Regions from separate parts of the Bradyrhizobium sp. KZN70725 genome, predicted to be linked through region 2. Evidence: predicted binding sites of a transcription regulator. Region 2 holds the regulator's gene; each other region holds the start of a gene.
What was found. Region 2 encodes LexA, which represses DNA repair genes until DNA is damaged. Its sites were predicted from a motif close to TGTTCNNNNTGTGTTCNG; they were not measured.

Region 1: ACZBJS_RS15085 (ribonuclease T2 family protein) is a predicted target of LexA. The motif match lies at 2,510-2,527, and genes of this name have one in related genera.
Region 3: ACZBJS_RS05390 (ImuA family protein) is a predicted target of LexA. The motif match lies at 1,961-1,978, and genes of this name have one in related genera.
Region 4: ruvC (crossover junction endodeoxyribonuclease RuvC) is a predicted target of LexA. The motif match lies at 2,195-2,212, and genes of this name have one in related genera.

Annotation. Positions count from the first base shown of each region.
Region 1 is NZ_JBUYWT010000013.1:77,314-81,571, reverse strand. Features, by position in the region: gene ACZBJS_RS15110 (TonB-dependent siderophore receptor) at 1-296, opposite strand, end outside; gene ACZBJS_RS15105 (hypothetical protein) at 516-782, shown strand; gene ACZBJS_RS15100 (DUF3617 domain-containing protein) at 940-1,470, opposite strand; gene ACZBJS_RS15095 (hypothetical protein) at 1,514-1,813, opposite strand; gene ACZBJS_RS15090 (hypothetical protein) at 1,980-2,456, shown strand; gene ACZBJS_RS15085 (ribonuclease T2 family protein) at 2,571-3,257, shown strand; gene ACZBJS_RS15080 (23S rRNA (adenine(2030)-N(6))-methyltransferase RlmJ) at 3,491-4,258, shown strand, end outside.
Region 2 is NZ_JBUYWT010000009.1:60,571-64,828, reverse strand. Features, by position in the region: partial or broken gene ACZBJS_RS11115 (ComEC/Rec2 family competence protein) at 1-639, shown strand, start outside; gene ACZBJS_RS11110 (hypothetical protein) at 636-863, opposite strand; gene ACZBJS_RS11105 (hypothetical protein) at 1,009-1,437, opposite strand; gene lexA (transcriptional repressor LexA) at 1,694-2,398, opposite strand; gene ACZBJS_RS11095 (molybdopterin molybdotransferase MoeA) at 2,642-3,853, opposite strand; gene ACZBJS_RS11090 (HAD family hydrolase) at 3,880-4,258, opposite strand, start outside.
Region 3 is NZ_JBUYWT010000004.1:109,226-113,483, forward strand. Features, by position in the region: gene ACZBJS_RS05385 (UdgX family uracil-DNA binding protein) at 346-1,794, opposite strand; gene ACZBJS_RS05390 (ImuA family protein) at 2,124-2,957, shown strand; gene ACZBJS_RS05395 (Y-family DNA polymerase) at 2,848-4,258, shown strand, end outside.
Region 4 is NZ_JBUYWT010000020.1:35,164-39,421, reverse strand. Features, by position in the region: gene ruvB (Holliday junction branch migration DNA helicase RuvB) at 1-834, opposite strand, end outside; gene ruvA (Holliday junction branch migration protein RuvA) at 1,028-1,645, opposite strand; gene ruvC (crossover junction endodeoxyribonuclease RuvC) at 1,642-2,169, opposite strand; gene ACZBJS_RS20380 (YebC/PmpR family DNA-binding transcriptional regulator) at 2,386-3,132, opposite strand; gene ACZBJS_RS20375 (methyl-accepting chemotaxis protein) at 3,346-4,258, shown strand, end outside.

The DNA.
Region 1 (4,258 bases), on a different contig from region 2:
ATCAGCGCCGTGCTGGTCTTGGTGCCGGCAGTGCTGGCGGTCGCGACGTAACCCGTCGTCGTACCGATCGCGCCACCTGTGCCTTGCGACCGCGGAGCCTGACTCTGGGCGGACGCCGAGGCACTGCGGCGCCGGTTCGCCGCGACCGCGCGCGAAGTCCTGGTATTCTGACTTGAAACGACGGCACCGCGCTTTTTTGCGGCGCCAGGTTCATCCACCGTCACTGCGGGAAGTTCGCTGACATTGTTCTGCGGAGGACTTGTCTGCGCCTGAGCGGTGGCGACGTCTGTGCCCATTGGCACAAGTATGACCGAACCGAGCAGCGCCGCATTAATCGCAGCCGTTGATGCGAGCAAGCCGCGCTTGCTCCGCAACGAAGCCATTCCCACCGAACAAATCCCCACATTGCCTTACGCCGACATCGATCGAGCCGCGTTTGCGACAAGGCCGGCATCGATTGGGGCTGACTTCTATCGGCGGGATGATCGAAATTCCACACGCGCAAAATAGAATCGATGGAAGCAGAAACGAAGCGCAACACTGGAGTGATTCAAGATGCGCAACGCTGGAACGATTCAAAACGACATGTTGGCGCGTCAGGCTTTCGACACAACGAATGCGAATGCGATGCGCGTCGTCTCTCGCAGAGAGTCTCGAACGCGGGAGCACGCGGCGATCATTCGATGATGTTGCATCCCGTCGACGTCATCGCGCGCCAAGGAGCGCACGAACGCGGTGAACCGTCATCTCCGCGCAAAGGCTTCGCCTTTGCGCGGGGATGACGGGGAGGGATCGGATGGATTGCACATCGCCTCCGCGCAAGATTGCTTTGCAATTTTGTCGCGAGCTACTCGAAATGATGGTGCGGCAAGCGGCGCAGCCTCTCAGCGTGCGAGGCGATGCATTCAGGCGCGCGGCAACAGCCGGATGCGCTGCGCGCTACTTCTGCTTGGGCAGGAGGCCCTTCAGCTTTTCCATGTCCTTGACGTTCATCTTCATGCCGCCGGGCATGATGATGTCGCCGGCCTTCTGGTCGCTCTTGCAGGCGCCGAGCCATTTCGCCTCGATGGTCATCGTGGTGTCGCGCGAGCCGGCCGCGCCGCCCTCGGCATGCGAGGTGCTCTTCACCGTGTAGGCGGAATTAAAATCGCCGACGATCTCGGCATGGCTCTGCATCGTCATGCCGGCGACGCTGCAGACGCTGTCGCTGACATAGCCGGTCGCGGTCTTCTGGATATCCTGCTTCGAGCAGACTTCCTTGGCCATCGGCGAGGCCGCCGCGCTCATCTCCTTGTCGGTGGTCTCGTCGGTGCAGTGCTGCATGGTGATTTCGGGCATCGGCCCGCCGGTGCGCACCATCTTCATCTCCCACAGACCGGCCTTGCGGATCGGCAGGTCGACGGCACTTGCGGCGCCAGCGGACAGGACAAGGCACACAGCCGAACCAAGCAAGGCAAGCTGTCGGGTCATGCGGTCGGCTCCCGGCTGAACGATCGAAATATCCGGTGCGCGCTCAGTAGAGCGTGCGCAGCGGCCTCTGGGCTGCGCCATAGGGCACCCAGCGACAGGCGAAAGAGATGTAGCCGCCCGGATAGTTCTGCATCGCAAGGAACTTAACCACCTTGCCGTAGGAGGCGCAGTGATCGACTGCGAGTTGCCGGGCGTCGCTCTGGGTCGCCAGCGTATAGGCGATGATACCGCCGGTATCATTGCCCTTGAACGGCGGTACCGGCTGCATCCAATCCGCCCGCGCCGGCACAACGGCCAGCATCCCGCAAACGGCAACCAAGCACGCGGCCAATTTCCTTCGCATCGCAGACTCCATTTCGCTTCGAGCCAACATAGAGTGCGCCGGCGACCGTGAAAAGAACGAGCCGGCTCCCCAAAGTGGACTTCTCCGCAGGTGTTGCCGCCCTGCACTTGACCTTGCCGGGGCTTCGCGGCACCGTCCGCGGCATCGGATAATCGGGTGGATTCCCATGCGCAACCTGTTCAACTCCCGCAATAAACTCGGCCGCAAGCTCGGCCTCGGCGCCGCACTCGTGGTCGGCCTGCTGGCTTTCGGGGGTACGGCCCAAGCCGCCAATCCGCTCGAAATGAACTTCTGGCTGTCCGGCCCGCGCTATGACGGCAATGTGGCCCCATGCGAGAAGGCCCTGACGGTCATCAGCACGCAATTCCAGGAAAAGGAAGCCACCTTCTGGAATTCGCCGCTCGTGATCACCGGCTTCAACGGGATTCACGAAACCGCCTTCCGCCCCTGGCAGTCCGACAATATCCCGCGCCGTTATTGCACGGGCGAGGCGATGCTGAGCGACGGCAAAGTGCGCAAGGTGCACTATTCGATCATCGAGGACGGCGGCTTTGCCAGCATCAATCAGGGCGTCGAATGGTGCGTCGCGGGGCTCGACCGCAACTGGACCTATAACCCGTCCTGCAAGGCCGCGCGGCCCTGATCTCCGACCAGATTGCTAAAGCAGGAGCCGCCGCCATTTGGACGGCGGCTTTTTGTTCTTGAAATGTTCTCGCGGCCTGCTAGGCTCTGGGCGGTCGAGTGAGGGAGCGTTTTGATGCCTCGGTTGGACACGATTTCCCGATTTTTGATTTCGGTTGCCATTATTCTGTGCGGTGCGGTCGGGGCGTCGGCCCAGGATCGCCGCCAGAATGCGCCCGGTGAGTTCGATTTCTATGTGCTGTCGCTGTCGTGGTCGCCCTCGTTCTGCGAGGCGGCGAGCGAGCGCGGCAACAACGGCCGCGGCACGCAGGCGCAATGCGGCGGACGGCCATATTCCTTCGTGGTGCACGGCCTGTGGCCGCAATATGAGCGGGGCTTTCCGGAATACTGCCAGCGGCCTTCGCCGCGACTCGCCCGCAGCATCATGAGCTCGATGCTCGACCTGATGCCGGCGCCCGGGCTGATCTACAACGAGTGGGACAAGCACGGCACCTGCTCCGGTCTCGGCGAGCGCGCCTATTTCGAAGCCATCCGCAAGGCCCGCGCCACGGTGAAGATCCCCGAGGAATTCCTGCAATTGTCGGAGCCGAAGACGGTCGCGCCCGACGAGCTGGAGACGGCATTCATCAAGGTCAATCCGGGCCTCAGCAACTCCGCGATCTCGGTGACCTGCGACAGCAAGCGGCTCAGCGAGGTGCGGATCTGCCTCAGCAAGGATCTGCAATTCCGCTCCTGCGAGGAAATCGACCGCCGCGCCTGCCGCCGCGATCAGGTGCTGATGCCGCCGGTTCGCGGCGGCTGAAACTCTGGGTCATGGCCGGCAGACCCGCGCTGCGCGTCGTCGCGCAGCATGTCCCGGCCACCTGCGCCATCGCGAAACAAGCAAGATAAGGCGCAGATGCCCGGGAGCCGGCTACGCCAAGGCTTCGCCGAGCTCGGACGTTACCCCCGCCGAAGCTTTAGCGAAGGCCGGGACAAGCCCGGGCATGACGAGTACAACATGCGCACCCTTTGGGAGCGCAGCACGATCATCACATGAACTACCGTCACGCCTTTCATGCCGGCAGCTTTGCCGACGTCATCAAGCACATCGTGCTGGTGCGCATGCTCACCTATCTGCAGGACAAGCCGGCGCCGTTCCGCGTCATCGACACCCATGCCGGCGCCGGTCTCTATGATTTGACGTCGAGCGAAGCGCAGCGCGGCGGCGAATGGCTCACCGGCATCGCGCGGCTGATGCAGGCGCGGCTCTCCGACCAGGCATTGCCGCTGATCGCGCCCTATCTCGACATCGTCAGAGCATTCAATCCGAAAGGCGAGCTGAAAGCCTATCCTGGTTCGCCGTTGATCGCGCGGGCGCTGCTGCGTCCGCAAGATCGCCTCACCGCCTGCGAGATCGAACCGACGGCGCGCAAACAACTGATCGACGCGCTGCGACGCGACGCGCAAGCGCGCGTCGTCGATCTCGACGGCTGGATGGCGCTGCCCGCATTCGTGCCGCCGAACGAACGGCGCGGCCTGGTGCTGATCGATCCGCCGTTCGAAGCGAAGGACGAGTTCGAGCGGCTGGCCAGTGCTTTCACGGAAGCGTACGCGAAGTGGCCGACCGGCTCGTATCTTTTGTGGTACCCCGTAAAAACCCGGAGAGCCACCGATGAGCTAACGCGCAGTGTGGCTGCTGCAGCAGCAAGCAGCCGGCCCGCCGGCAAATGCCTGCGATTGGAATTCAGTGTGGCACCGCAAGAAGCAGGCGCAGGCCTCGTTTCCACAGGGCTTTTGCTGGTGAATCCGCCGTGGACGCTG
Region 2 (4,258 bases):
GCAGCGAGCGCCGGCATCATCCTGCTCGGGCTGCTGCGCACGCCGCTGCGCTGGTCAGGTGCGGTGCTGCTGCTGGTGGCCTCGGTCTGGGCGCTCAGGGTGCCGCAGCCGGACGTGCTGATCTCGGGCGACGGCCGCAATGTCGCGGTGCGTGGCGGTGATGGACGGCTGCATCTAATGCACAGCGCCAAGGATGCATTTTTGGTCAAGGAGTGGCTGGCGGCGGACGCCGACGCGCGCACCGCCACCGATGCGTCGCTCGGCGAGGGCGTCTCCTGCGATGCCAGCGGCTGCGTGACCCAGGGACCCGGCGGCGCCTTCGTCGCGCTGGCGACCCGGCCGGAGGCCCTAGTGGACGACTGCGAGCGCGCAGGCCTGATCGTGACGGCGCGGCCGGCGCCGCAGGGCTGCGCGGCATCGGTGATCGATGCCGAGCGGCTGCGCCGCCACGGCGCGCTGGTGCTGCGACGGAGCAGGGACGGCTACGTCGTCGATGCGGTCAAGCCCGGCGGGATCGACCGGCCGTGGTCGCCGGCGGTTCCCGGCGACGGCGAGAGCGAGACGACGCTACGCGCCCCCGCGCCGCGGCCTGCGGTGGATGCGACGCCGGCCGAGACCGATCTGCAGGGCGATGATTAGCCGTGGTCCGGCAAGGGCGCGCTCGGCAGCTCGAACAGGCCGAGATGGTATTCGTCGGAGTCGGGGCCGGCGTCGGGCTTCTTGACGAGAGTGAAGGAAGCCTCGGGAAATTGCTCCCAGACTTTCAGGTCGTCGGCCGTTACCGTCAGCCAACCGAACCGGAACATGTAGCGGCCCGGTTCCGTGACGCGTCCAGCCTTTTGCCATGTGACCTTATCGACCACCGCGCACGTCCTCGGTACCCGATGATGCGCCAAGGTGCCGGCCGACGCAAATCTCCTTCTGCGCCCCGGAAGCGGGAGTCCGGGGTCGCCCGAAATTGCTTAGGTCATCCGCCGCCGAACAGCTCATTCCACGGCGACGATGCGCTCAACCCAAAAACAGCGTTGCGAATGCGGAAGGCCGCCGCTCCACAACCTTCGGCTTCTGCTCGACCGGCGGATGCAGCGCCGGCAATTGCAGCACGCTGACGCGCTGTCCCTCGACCAGCTGGGTCACCAGCACATGGCTGCCGTCGGGGAATTCGACCGCATCATGATGCCGATCGGGCACGTCGGGCTCGACTTCGTTGAATACGCCGACGCGATAGTTCAGCGTCTTGGTCCAGATCCAGCGGCTGTCGTAGCGAACGTTCTCGGCGAAAGCGAGCTCGGTGCCCGGCAGCATGCAGACCGCGACAGTGGGGTCATTCTCCGAAGCAAAGCCGCGGGTCGACGTGCCGCGGAACGTCGTCGTGATCAGCGTCTCTCCGACAATGGCGGGGCGCGATGCCACGGCGTGCAGACTATAGTCACACATCGGATGGCTCCTCATTTCGAGGTAGCGACCCGTGCCTCTCCTTGAGGCATTAGGGCCTCTACCAGAGTGGACGATAGCGAACGAGCGTCTGCTCGTTTCTGGGCGATTGTACGACTGGTCCGAGATCGCTCCGATCACAAACACGCGACGCTGCGCGAGAGGTATCGGAGCGCATCGGGCAGGCCGTACGCTACACTATCATGCAAGGAACGATCCGACGTGTTGCTCGTTCCCGGCCGCCGCAAGTATTTGCAATTCAGTATTTGCGATAAAGGCCGATCAGCTTGCCCTGGATGCGGACCCGGTTCGGCGGCAGGATGCGCACTTCATAGGCGGTGTTGGCCGGCTCGAGCGCGATCGATGCGCCGCGGCGGCGGAAGCGCTTCAGGGTCGCTTCCTCCTCGTCGATCAGCGCCACCACGATGTCGCCGGTATTGGCGACGTCGTTGCGCTGGATCAGCGCCATGTCGCCGTCGAGGATGCCGGCATCGACCATCGAGTCGCCGCGTACCTCGAGCGCGTAGTGCTCGCCGGCGCCGAGCATGTCGGGCGGCACGCTGATGGTGTGGCTGCGGGTCTGCAGCGCCTCGATCGGCGTACCGGCGGCGATCCGGCCCATCACGGGGACCGCGACCGGACGGTTGCCGTCGTCCTCGGCAATCGGCGGCGTGCTGGCGCGCCGGCCGAGGGTGCCTTCGATGACGCTGGGCGTGAAGCCGCGGCGACCGTTGCCGCCGCCGGCCGAGAGTTCGGGCAGCTTGATGACCTCGATGGCGCGGGCGCGGTTCGGCAGACGGCGGATGAAGCCGCGCTCCTCCAGCGCAGTGATCAGGCGGTGGATACCGGACTTCGAGCGCAGGTCGAGCGCATCCTTCATCTCGTCGAAGGAGGGCGGTACGCCGGCCTCTTTCAGACGTTCATTGATGAAACGCAGTAGTTCGTACTGTTTGCGCGTGAGCATCTCGAGTATTCCCCCGGTTGATAGCGTCGTTCGATTCCGAGACTCTTCTGGTGGGGCCTGCAGGCCGGGCCTGACCTCAGGAGCATGTGCTCGATGCACCTGCTTCCATGCAGCTTCCCGAATGTAGACACCAGCACTCGAAACAAATCATGAACGGACACTATATGTTCGATATGTGTTCCGCAACCACTTAATTTCCGGTGAACGTGTCGGGCAACGCACAATCGGCGGGGCGCGAAAACCCTATTCGGGCAGTGTCAGGATCTCGCATTCGCTGCCTTCGACGGCCGCCGCCGCGAACGGCGGGCGCACGAGAAGTGCCCGTGCCGCAGCGAGATTCCCGAGCAACGACGAGTCCTGCTGCGTCACCGGCGTTGCGATCAACGTGCCGTCCTCGCGCGCTTCGAGCCGTGCACGCAGATAGTCCTCGCGCTGGTCGTTGGCGGCGAGGTCGCGGCCGAGCAGGGCGCTCGTGCGGCGATGATGAATCACTTTCCGGCCGCTCAGCGCCCGAATCAACGGCACCAGGAACAGGAAGGCGCAGACATAGGACGACACCGGATTGCCGGGCAGGCCGATCACCCTCATCGCGCCGAGCCGGCCATGCATCATCGGCTTGCCGGGCCGCATCGCAATCCGCCAGAACGTCATGTCGACGCCCTCGGCTTCCAGCGACCGCTTGACGAGATCGTGGTCGCCGACCGAGGCGCCGCCTGTCGTGATCAGGACATCGGCACCGGCCTCGCGCGCCCGGCGGATGCCCGCCGTGGTCGCCTCCACCGTGTCGGCGGCAACGCCGAGGTCGACGGTCTCGGCGCCCTCGGCGCGCGCCAGCGCCCGCAGCGCGTAGCCGTTGGAATAGACGATCTGGCCGGGGCCGGGCTGCGAGCCCGGCATCACCAGCTCGTCGCCGGTCGCCAGCACCGCGACCTTCGGGCGGCGGCGCACCGCAAGTCCCGGATAGTTCATGGCGGCCGCCAGCGACAGCGCGCGGTCGGACAGGCGGCTGCCGCCGGCGAGCAGCACCTCGCCCTCACGGAAGTCGACCCCAGCCGGGCGGATGTGCCGCCCGACGCTGGCGGCCTCCGTGATCGTGATGTGGTCGCCGTCGACGGCGGTGTCCTCCTGGATGATCACCGCGTCGGCGCCATTGGGGATCACGCCGCCGGTGAAGATCCGCACCGCCTCGCCGGCGCCGACCGTCCGGTCGAACGGCCGGCCGGCGGCGACTTCGCCGATCACCTTGAGCCGGGCCTTTAGATCAGCCGCATCGGCGGCGCGCACCGCATAGCCGTCCATCGCCGACATCGGCTGCGGCGGCTGGGTGCGGAGCGCCGCGAGGTCGTGCGCAAGCGTGCGGTGGTAGGCGGCATCGAGCGCGACCATCTCCTCCGGCAGCGGTTCGGCGCCGGCGAGGACGGCGGACAGGGCATCGGCAACCGGCATCAGGGCCACGCTCAGAGTTCCTCAATTCCTAATCTTCAAATTCCAAGTGCGGTCAAAGCCCTTGCCACGTCATCCGTCGATGTCACGTGGATAGCATAAAGGCCGCGGGCCCGCGCACCTTCGATATTGGCGGCCAGGTCGTCGAAAAACAGGATCCGCGACGCCGGCACGCCGATGGCTTTTACCACATGATCATAGGCCTCGGCGTCGGGTTTGCGGAAGCCGATGCTCGAGGACAGGAAGACGTTGCGGAAATGGCTGAGCAGCTCGGCATGGGTGACCGAGAAATGCGCGACATGGGCCGGATTGGTGTTGGAGAAGGCGTAGAGCGGCATCCGCTTGGCGGCCGCCGCGAGCAGCGGGGCGATGCCCGGCATCTCGCCGGTGAAGATCGCATTCCAGCCTTCGAGGAAC
Region 3 (4,258 bases), on a different contig from region 2:
CGACGGAAAGCTGCCTGCGTTTCGCAGGACGAGACAATGTGCGGAGGACATCACACTGGCATCCGGCCGGCCGGGCAGCCGGAGAATTCGGCGGACGCCTGCGAGTGGAAGGTTGCGAAATGAGGGAGGGGGATTGAGAGATGAGGTGGCGCGCCGCACGATCGGGGCTAGCAAACCGCGCAGCGCGCCCGCCTCAGGGTACGTCATGGCGTGAACATGACGCCCGATACCTGCGGAACATGCTACCCTACCACGGATCAATTAAAGGTTGTAGGTATTTGTCCGCGGCTTAGAACAATTTCTCGTTGCGATGTGGTTCCTCAGGTTCCGCTGGTTTTGCGGAACTCAAGCTGCATCGACTGATCTGCGCAACTGATGTGCGGCGATTTTCAGGTCGTCGATAAAGCGCTGATATTCCAGCGCCTTGGCTTTTTCATCCGGCAGCCGCAACAGATAGGACGGGTGCACAGTGACGAGCACCTTGGTTCCGTCGTGGTCGATCAGATGGCCGCGGTTCTTGTTGATCGGCGTGATCTTGCCGAGCACGCTCTGCGCCGCGGTGGCGCCGAGCGCCATCACGAGGTCCGGCTTGATGGTGGCGAGCTCGCGCTCATACCACTGGCGGCAGGCGCGGATCTCCGGTGTGCTCGGCTTCTGGTGCAGCCGGATCTTGCCGCGCGGCACGAATTTGAAGTGCTTCACTGCATTGGTGACATAGACCTTGCGGCGATCGATGCCGGCTTCCTGCAGCGCTCGATCGAGCATCTGGCCGGCCGGTCCGACGAAGGGGTGGCCTGCGAGATCTTCCTTGTCGCCGGGCTGCTCGCCGACCAGCATCAGCGTTGCGCTTTGCGGTCCCTCGCCGAACACGGTCTGGGTTGCGTCTTTCCACAGCGGGCAGGCGCGGCAATCGGCGGCCTCCTCGCGCAAGGCCGCGATGGTGTCGTGAGCTTGCCTGCCTTGAACTTGCTTGCCTTGAACTTGCTTGCGGGGCATCGGCGTATCCTGCCGCTTCTGCGGCTCGGCCGCCTTGCGTGCGATGAAGGGGCCGCTGGTCATGCGCATTGCGTCTTCGATCAGAGGCTTAATGATCGAGTCCTCGGGCAGGTTCCTCCAATAGGCTTGCGGCATCTCCATCACTTTCAGCCGTGCGGGATTGAAGCGGCCGTTGTCGTGACGCCGCCAGGCCTCCTCGAGCCGGTCCTCGGTCGGCACTTCGGATTTGGCGACGCCCGGCGTGATCGAGATCGCGTGCCCGTCCCAATGTGCGCAGACGTCGGGGGTCAGGATCGACCACGGCATGTCGGCGAAGCGGCCGGCGAAGAACGGCGCGGCAAGCTCGACGATGTGATGCTCCGGCTCGAACCAGGCGACGTAATGAGCCGTCCGCTCGCGGCCGATCTCGCGGAAGCGCAGATGCGCATGCATCCTGTCGATATCGACATAGACCGCGCGCGCCATCGCGTGGACCTCGGCGATATCGGGATCATCGGTCGCACTGAGCAGATCGTGACGGCTGCGCAGCCGCCACAGCAGGCGATAGAGCAGGGCAAAGCGTTCGTCACTGCGATGCAGGATCGCGGCCTTTGCGAGCTCGACGAATTTGGCCGACACATTGAACCGCGCCTGCGGCGTATCCGGCAATTCATTCACGCAGGATGCCGACGACAATTCGTCGTCGCTGCGTACGGTCCATGTGATCTCCGCGGGCTTCACATCGTTCAGCGCCAATCGCCGCGCGGCCTTGCGCCAGCCCTCGAAATCGGTGTCGTTGTCGAGCACGATGATACGCATGCGATTGCTCCGTTTCCGTCACGCCGTCATTTTCGGGGCCTGCGTGCCTGACTTGCGGAAGATCAGGGCCTGTCCGGTTCGGCGGCTGCTGAATCCCATTGATTCCACTCATGAATCGATGATCTCACCAATCCGATTGACTCCGCGGGCCCTGTTAGCTTTATATTAGAACATATCATGAACAAATGAGCCAGTCCCTGGTTCTCTGTTCAGACCAGTGACGGCCTCAAATTTTGGTTGGAAGGAGCGGCGCATATGCCGGAGCGCGATCAGCAAAAGTGGTCGCCGGTTTTGCGTCCGATCGCGCTCCTCTTTTTTAAGAAAGGCGCATGATCTTGTCGCCAAACCGCTCACACTTTGGCGGATCATGCGCCGCCGCACGCATAGGTACGCTTGCGTCTCTGCGCGGCAGCATCGCGCGTATCGAGGCGTCATCGGATGCGGCGATGCCGAACCGCGTCGCGCTCGGCCATGCCGGCGCGGATGCGATGCTGCGCGGCGGGCTTGCGCCGGCGGCATTGCACGAGGTGTTCGCGGCCGGCCATCAAGGCGGCGCGGCGACCGGCTTCATTGCGGGGCTCGCCGGACGGCTGTCGGCACGCAAGCCGCTGGTCTGGGTGCGGCAGGATTTTTCCGATCGCGAAAACGGCGCGCTATCGATGCGCGGGCTTGCCGGGCTCGGCCTCGATCCGCGCCTCTTGGTCACGGTGCGCGCTGCCGATGTCGATAGCGGCCTGCGCGCCGCGGCCGACGCGCTCGCCTGCGATGCGCTCGGCGCGGTCGTGCTCGAGGTCTGGGGCCAGGCGCGCCAGCTCGATCTCGTCGCCAGCCGCAAATTGACCCTGGCCGCGCAGGCCTCCGGCGTCACCGCGCTGGTGCTGCGGATCGCGGCAACCCCGATCCCCTCGACCGCGGAGACGCGCTGGATCGTGCGCGCGGCGCATTCGCCGCCGGGCAATGCCGCGAGCGTGTGGGGCGCGCCGCGCTTCGAGGCCGAACTCGTGCGCAATCGTCATGGCCCTGTCGGGCGATGGATCATGGAATGGAAATGTGATGAGTGCCAATTCAGTGAACCGTCGGCGTATCCTCAGCCTGTGGCTGCCACGCCTGCCCATCGACCGCATCAAGCGCATGCTCGCGCAGGACATCGCCTCGCAAGCTGATGCACGGGAGGTGGCAGGGCTCCCTCTCCCGCAAGCGGGAGAGGCGAAGAAAGCAGAACTCCCCAGCGTCGTCGTCGCAAAAGACCACAACGCCATCCTGCTGCACGCGATCGACGAGGCCGCGGTGCGCGCCGGGCTGTCGATCGGGCTGCCGCTCGCCAATGCGCGGGCGATCTGTCCGGAGCTCACGGTCTATGATGCCGATCCCGCCGCCGATCTGAAGACGCTGAACGACATCGCCGGCTGGTGCGACCGCTTCACGCCGCTGGTCGCGCTCGATCTGCCTTACGGTCTGTTTCTCGACATCACCGGCTGCGCGCATCTGTTCGGCAGCGAGCGAGCGCTGCTGCAGACCGTGACGGGGGCGCTGAGCCGGCGCGGCTTTGCCGTTAGCGCGGCCATTGCCGGCACCTCGATCGCGGCGCGTACGCTGACGCGCACCGCCTCGGGCAAGATTGTCGCCGATGGCGAGGAGGCGGCGGCGGTCGGCCCGCTGCCGGTGTCGGCGCTCGGTGCCGATGCCGCTGTCACCACCGGCCTGCGCCGCGCCGGCTTGAAGACCATCGGCGATGTCGCCTCGCGCGCGCCGCATGAAATCTCGGCGCGGTTCGGTGCGGCCTTCACCACCTTGCTCAGCCACGCGCTCGGGCAGGGCGATGCCCCGATCAGCCCGCGCAAGCCGCTGCCCGATTACATCGTCGAGAAGCGTTTCCCCGAGCCGATCGCGACCGACACCGTGATCGCGCTGACGCTCTCAAGCCTTGCCAAGATGCTGGTTGCGGCGATGGACAAGCAGGGCAAAGGTGCGCGGCAGCTGGAAGCGAGCTTCTTCCGCACCGACGGTGCGGTGCGCGCGATCATGGTCGAGACCGGGCGTCCGGTGACGCGGCCCGAGATGATCGATCGCCTGTTCCGCGAGCGGCTCGATGCGCTGAATGATCCGCTCGATCCCGGCTTCGGCTTTGATCTCATTCGCCTCGCCGCAGGGCGTACCGAGATCGTGGTACAGCAGCAGCGCGATCTCGACGCCACCATACACGACAATGACGAGCTCTCGGCGCTGATCGACCGCATCGCCGCCCGCATCGGCGGAAAACGCGTCGTCGTGCATCTGCCGCTGGAGAGCCACATCCCCGAACGATCGGCGCTCGCGCTGCCGGCGCAGCATCATCTGGCCGCGGCCAGCGCCGCCGCCTGGCCGGAGCACGTTGCGAGCGAACCACCGCTGCGTCCCTTGCGGCTATTCGAGCAGCCCGAACCGATCAAGGTGCCGTTCGCGACCGTGCCCGACGGTCCGCCGC
Region 4 (4,258 bases), on a different contig from region 2:
CCCGCCGCCATAGTTCAACGCGATGGTGGTGAGATAGCGCCGGTCCATCGCGTCTAACCCGACGCTGTCCACCTCGAGCGCGCTCAACGCCCGGTCAGCGATGCCGCGGTCGACGGAATCGGCATCGGCGGCCGAGGCAAAGTCGCGCACCCGGCGCAACAGGCGGCCGGCGATGCGCGGCGTGCCGCGGGCGCGGCGCGCGATCTCGTTGGCGCCGTCGGCCGTCATGCCGATGTTGAGCACGCGGGCACCGCGGGTGACGATCTTCTCGAGCTCTTCCTCGGTGTAGAAGTTGAGCCGGATCGGAATGCCGAAGCGGTCGCGCAACGGATTGGTGAGCAGGCCTGCGCGCGTCGTCGCGCCGACCAGCGTGAACTTCGACAATTCGATCTTGACCGAGCGCGCCGCCGGACCCTCGCCGATGATCAGGTCGAGCTGGAAATCCTCCATCGCGGGATAGAGCACTTCCTCGACCGCTGGGCTGAGGCGATGGATCTCGTCGATGAACAGCACGTCGCGTTCTTCGAGATTGGTCAGCAGCGCCGCGAGATCGCCGGCCTTCGCAATGACAGGGCCGGAGGTGGCACGAAAGCCAACGCCGAGCTCACGCGCGACGATCTGCGCCAGCGTGGTCTTGCCGAGGCCGGGGGGACCGACGAACAGCACGTGATCGAGCGCCTCGCCGCGTTTCTTCGCAGCCTCGATGAAGATCGAGAGATTCTTGCGCGCCTGGGCCTGACCGACGAACTCCGTCAGCGACTGCGGCCGCAGCGCGGTGTCACCGACATCGTCGGAGCGGCGTTCAGGCGAGACCATGCGCGAGGGCGTATTCATGATGCGAGACTAACACGAGATTGTTCTCCCTCTCCCGGCTCTTGCGGGGAGAGGGTTGGGGTGAGGGGCTGCTTCCGCGAGCGCAATGTGTGTCGAGACCTGTACCCCCTCACCCGGATCGCATCTGCGATGCGATCCGACCTCTCCCCGCAAGCGGGGCGAGGTGAAGAACAGAGGCGCTCCAATCCACTGATCACTTCGACAGTTCCTTCAACCCCAGCCGGATCAGCTGCGCGGTCTCGGCCTTCTCACCGGCGCTGCGCGAGGCGGCGGCGATGGCGGCGGCGGCCTGCGGCTGGCCGTAGCCGAGATTGACCAGCGCCGAGATCGCGTCGGTGACAGGACGTGGCGCGCGGTTGTTGTCGATCGCGCCTGACAGTTGCACCACCGCGGGATCGACATCGGCAAAGCCTGGCGCCTTGTCCTTCAATTCGCTGACGATGCGCTCGGCGACCTTCGGCCCGACTCCCGGCGTCCGCGCCACCGCCGCCTTGTCGCGCAGCGCGATGGCGTTGGCGAGATCGGTCGGCGGCAGCGTGCCGAGCACCGCGAGCGCGACCTTGGCGCCGACCCCCTGCACGGTCTGCAGCAGGCGAAACCATTCGCGCTCGTGATCGCTGCGAAAGCCGAACAGTTTGATCTGATCCTCGCGGACATAGGTCTCGATCGAGAGCACGGCGACGCCGCCTGGCGACGGCAACGCCTGCAACGTGCGGCCCGCGCAGTGCACCTGATAGCCGACGCCGCCGACGTCGAGGATCACGTAATCCTCGCCATAGGAATCGATCAGGCCCTTCAGCTTGCCGATCATAGGCTCGCCACCCTGAGCCGCAGCGCGGTGCTCTGGCGGTGATGGGCGTGGGTGATCGCGACCGCGAGCGCGTCCGCGGCGTCGGCGGACGGCGGCTCGGCTTTCGGCAGCAGGATCTTCAGCATCACCTGGATCTGGTTCTTCTCGGCATGTCCGGCGCCGACCACGGTCTTCTTGACCTGGTTCGGCGCGTATTCGGCGACCGAGATACCGAACATTGCGGGCGCCAGCATGGCGACGCCGCGCGCCTGGCCGAGCTTCAGGGTGGCAACGCCGTCCTTGTTGACGAAGGTCTGCTCGACCGCCGCCTCCGCAGGCTTGTAATCGCCGAGCACGGCGGCCAGCCCCTCATGGATTGCAAGCAGCCGGCTCGCCAGCGGCAGATCGTCCGGCGGCTCGACCGAACCGCAGGCGATATAGACGAGACGATTGCCTTCGGTCTCGATCACCCCCCAGCCGGTGCGGCGGAGACCCGGATCGATACCGATGATGCGGACGGGAGAGCGAATCGGCTGGGATGTCATGGGCTAGTGATACCGCCTGCGCCGGGAGAACGAAACACAAACGGAGCCTCATCCCCTGCCGCGGTCGTCGTACTCGACCCACTTGTCATCCCCGCCTAGTGCGCAATTGCGCACGGGAGCGGGGGATCCAGTACGCCGCGGCTTCTCGGATCAAATGCATGTCTCTGGAATGCTGGGTCGCCCGGTCCAGCCGGGCGACGACAGCAGTGCAAGCGACTAGCCGCCCATCTTCGCGATCAGCGCGTCGGACACCTCGAAATTGGCGAACACGTTCTGGACGTCGTCGTGCTCGTTGAGCAGGTCCATCAGCTTCAGCAGCTTTTCGCCGGTCTCGTCGTCGACCGCGACGGTGTTCTGCGGCTTCCAGGTCAGCGCCGCCTTGCGCGGCTCGCCGAACTTCGCTTCCAGCGCTTTTGCGACTTCGCGGAAGGTGTCCTGCGAGGCGTAGACCTCGTGGCCGCCTTCGCTGGAGACCACGTCGTCGGCGCCGGCCTCGATCGCGGCGTCCAGCATGGCGTCGTCGGAGGCGACCTTGGCGTCGTATTCGATGATGCCGGTGCGGTCGAACATAAAGGCGACCGAGCCGGTTTCGCCGAGATTGCCGCCCGACTTGGTGAAGAAGGAGCGGATATCGGAAGCGGCGCGGTTGCGGTTGTCGGTCAGCGCCTCGACGATGACTGCGACGCCGCCGGGGCCATAGCCCTCGTAGCGGATCTCGTCATAGTTCTCGCCTTCATTGCCGGCGGCCTTCTTGATGGCACGGTCGATATTGTCCTTGGGCATGTTCTCGGCGCGGGCCGCGACCACGGCGGCGCGCAGCCGCGGATTCATCGCCGGGTCCGGGGTGCCGAGCTTGGCCGCCACGGTGATTTCGCGGGCCAGCTTGCCGAAAAGCTTCGACTTCTGGGCATCCTGCCGGCCCTTGCGGTGCATGATGTTCTTGAATTGGGAATGGCCGGCCATGCGACGTCTCTTCGGAGCTTAGGGTCTGAACAGGGATGGAAAACGCGGCCTTATAGGCCCCTCACGGTCAAAATCAAAGGATCGGCGGGGCCCTCCGGCAGAGCAATACTACCGCAAGCCGGAATATGAGGCACTTGTTAACCATGACTTCATGCCCGGGTGCGAGGATCGCCCCGTCCCGCCGCAACTTTCCACAGCCCCCAAAGAGCCCACATGGCGTTCGGTTTGTTTCGAAAGCAAGTGCCGGAGCCGGCTGCGCCGGCCGTCGCGCCGCAGGTTCCAACCGCGGCCGCAACCCTTGAGGTCTCGACCGAGACTGATTCGGCCAAGGATTCCTCCAAGGAGATCCTGGAATTGCTGGAACTCGAGCTCGGCGCGATGATCCGCCAGCTCGAACGCGCCGCGAGCTCGGTCGCCGACGGCGCCGAGGCGACGGCAGCCAAGCTCGCCACGATCCGCACCCGCACCGACGCGCTGACCGGCCGCAGCAGCGATGCGCAGAGCACCGCGACGACGTTCTCGCAAGCCGCCGACCGCTTCACCCACTCCGCCGAGGGCATCGGGGCACAGGTGCGCAGCGCGAGCCAGCTCGCCGACGACGCCGCGGCCGCGGCGCGCGAGGCCACCGCCAATGTCGATCGCCTGCGCGAATCCTCGGCCGCGATCGGCAACGTCGTCAATCTGATCGCACAGATCGCGCGGCAGACCACGCTGCTCGCGCTGAACTCGACGATCGAGGCGGCGCGCGCCGGTGCCGCCGGCAAGGGCTTTGCGGTGGTCGCAACCGAGGTCAAGGCGCTGGCGGTGCAGACCCAGAGCGCGACCGAGGAGATCACCCGCAAGATCGAGGCGTTGCAGAAGGATGCCACCGGATCGGCGGACGCGGTGCACCGCATCTCCCAGGCGATCGAAAAGATCCGCCCGGTGTTCGAGAACGTCAACGGCGCGGTTGCCGAGCAGAATGAAATCACCGGCGAGATGGGCCAGAACGCCGACTCCGCCTCGCACTTCATCGTCTCGGTCGGCACCAGCGCCGGCGAGATCGACAGTGCAACGCGCGAAGCCGCCGCGCATGGCGACAATGTCGCCAGGGCCGGCAAGGCGGTGACCGCCTTCGCCCAGAAGC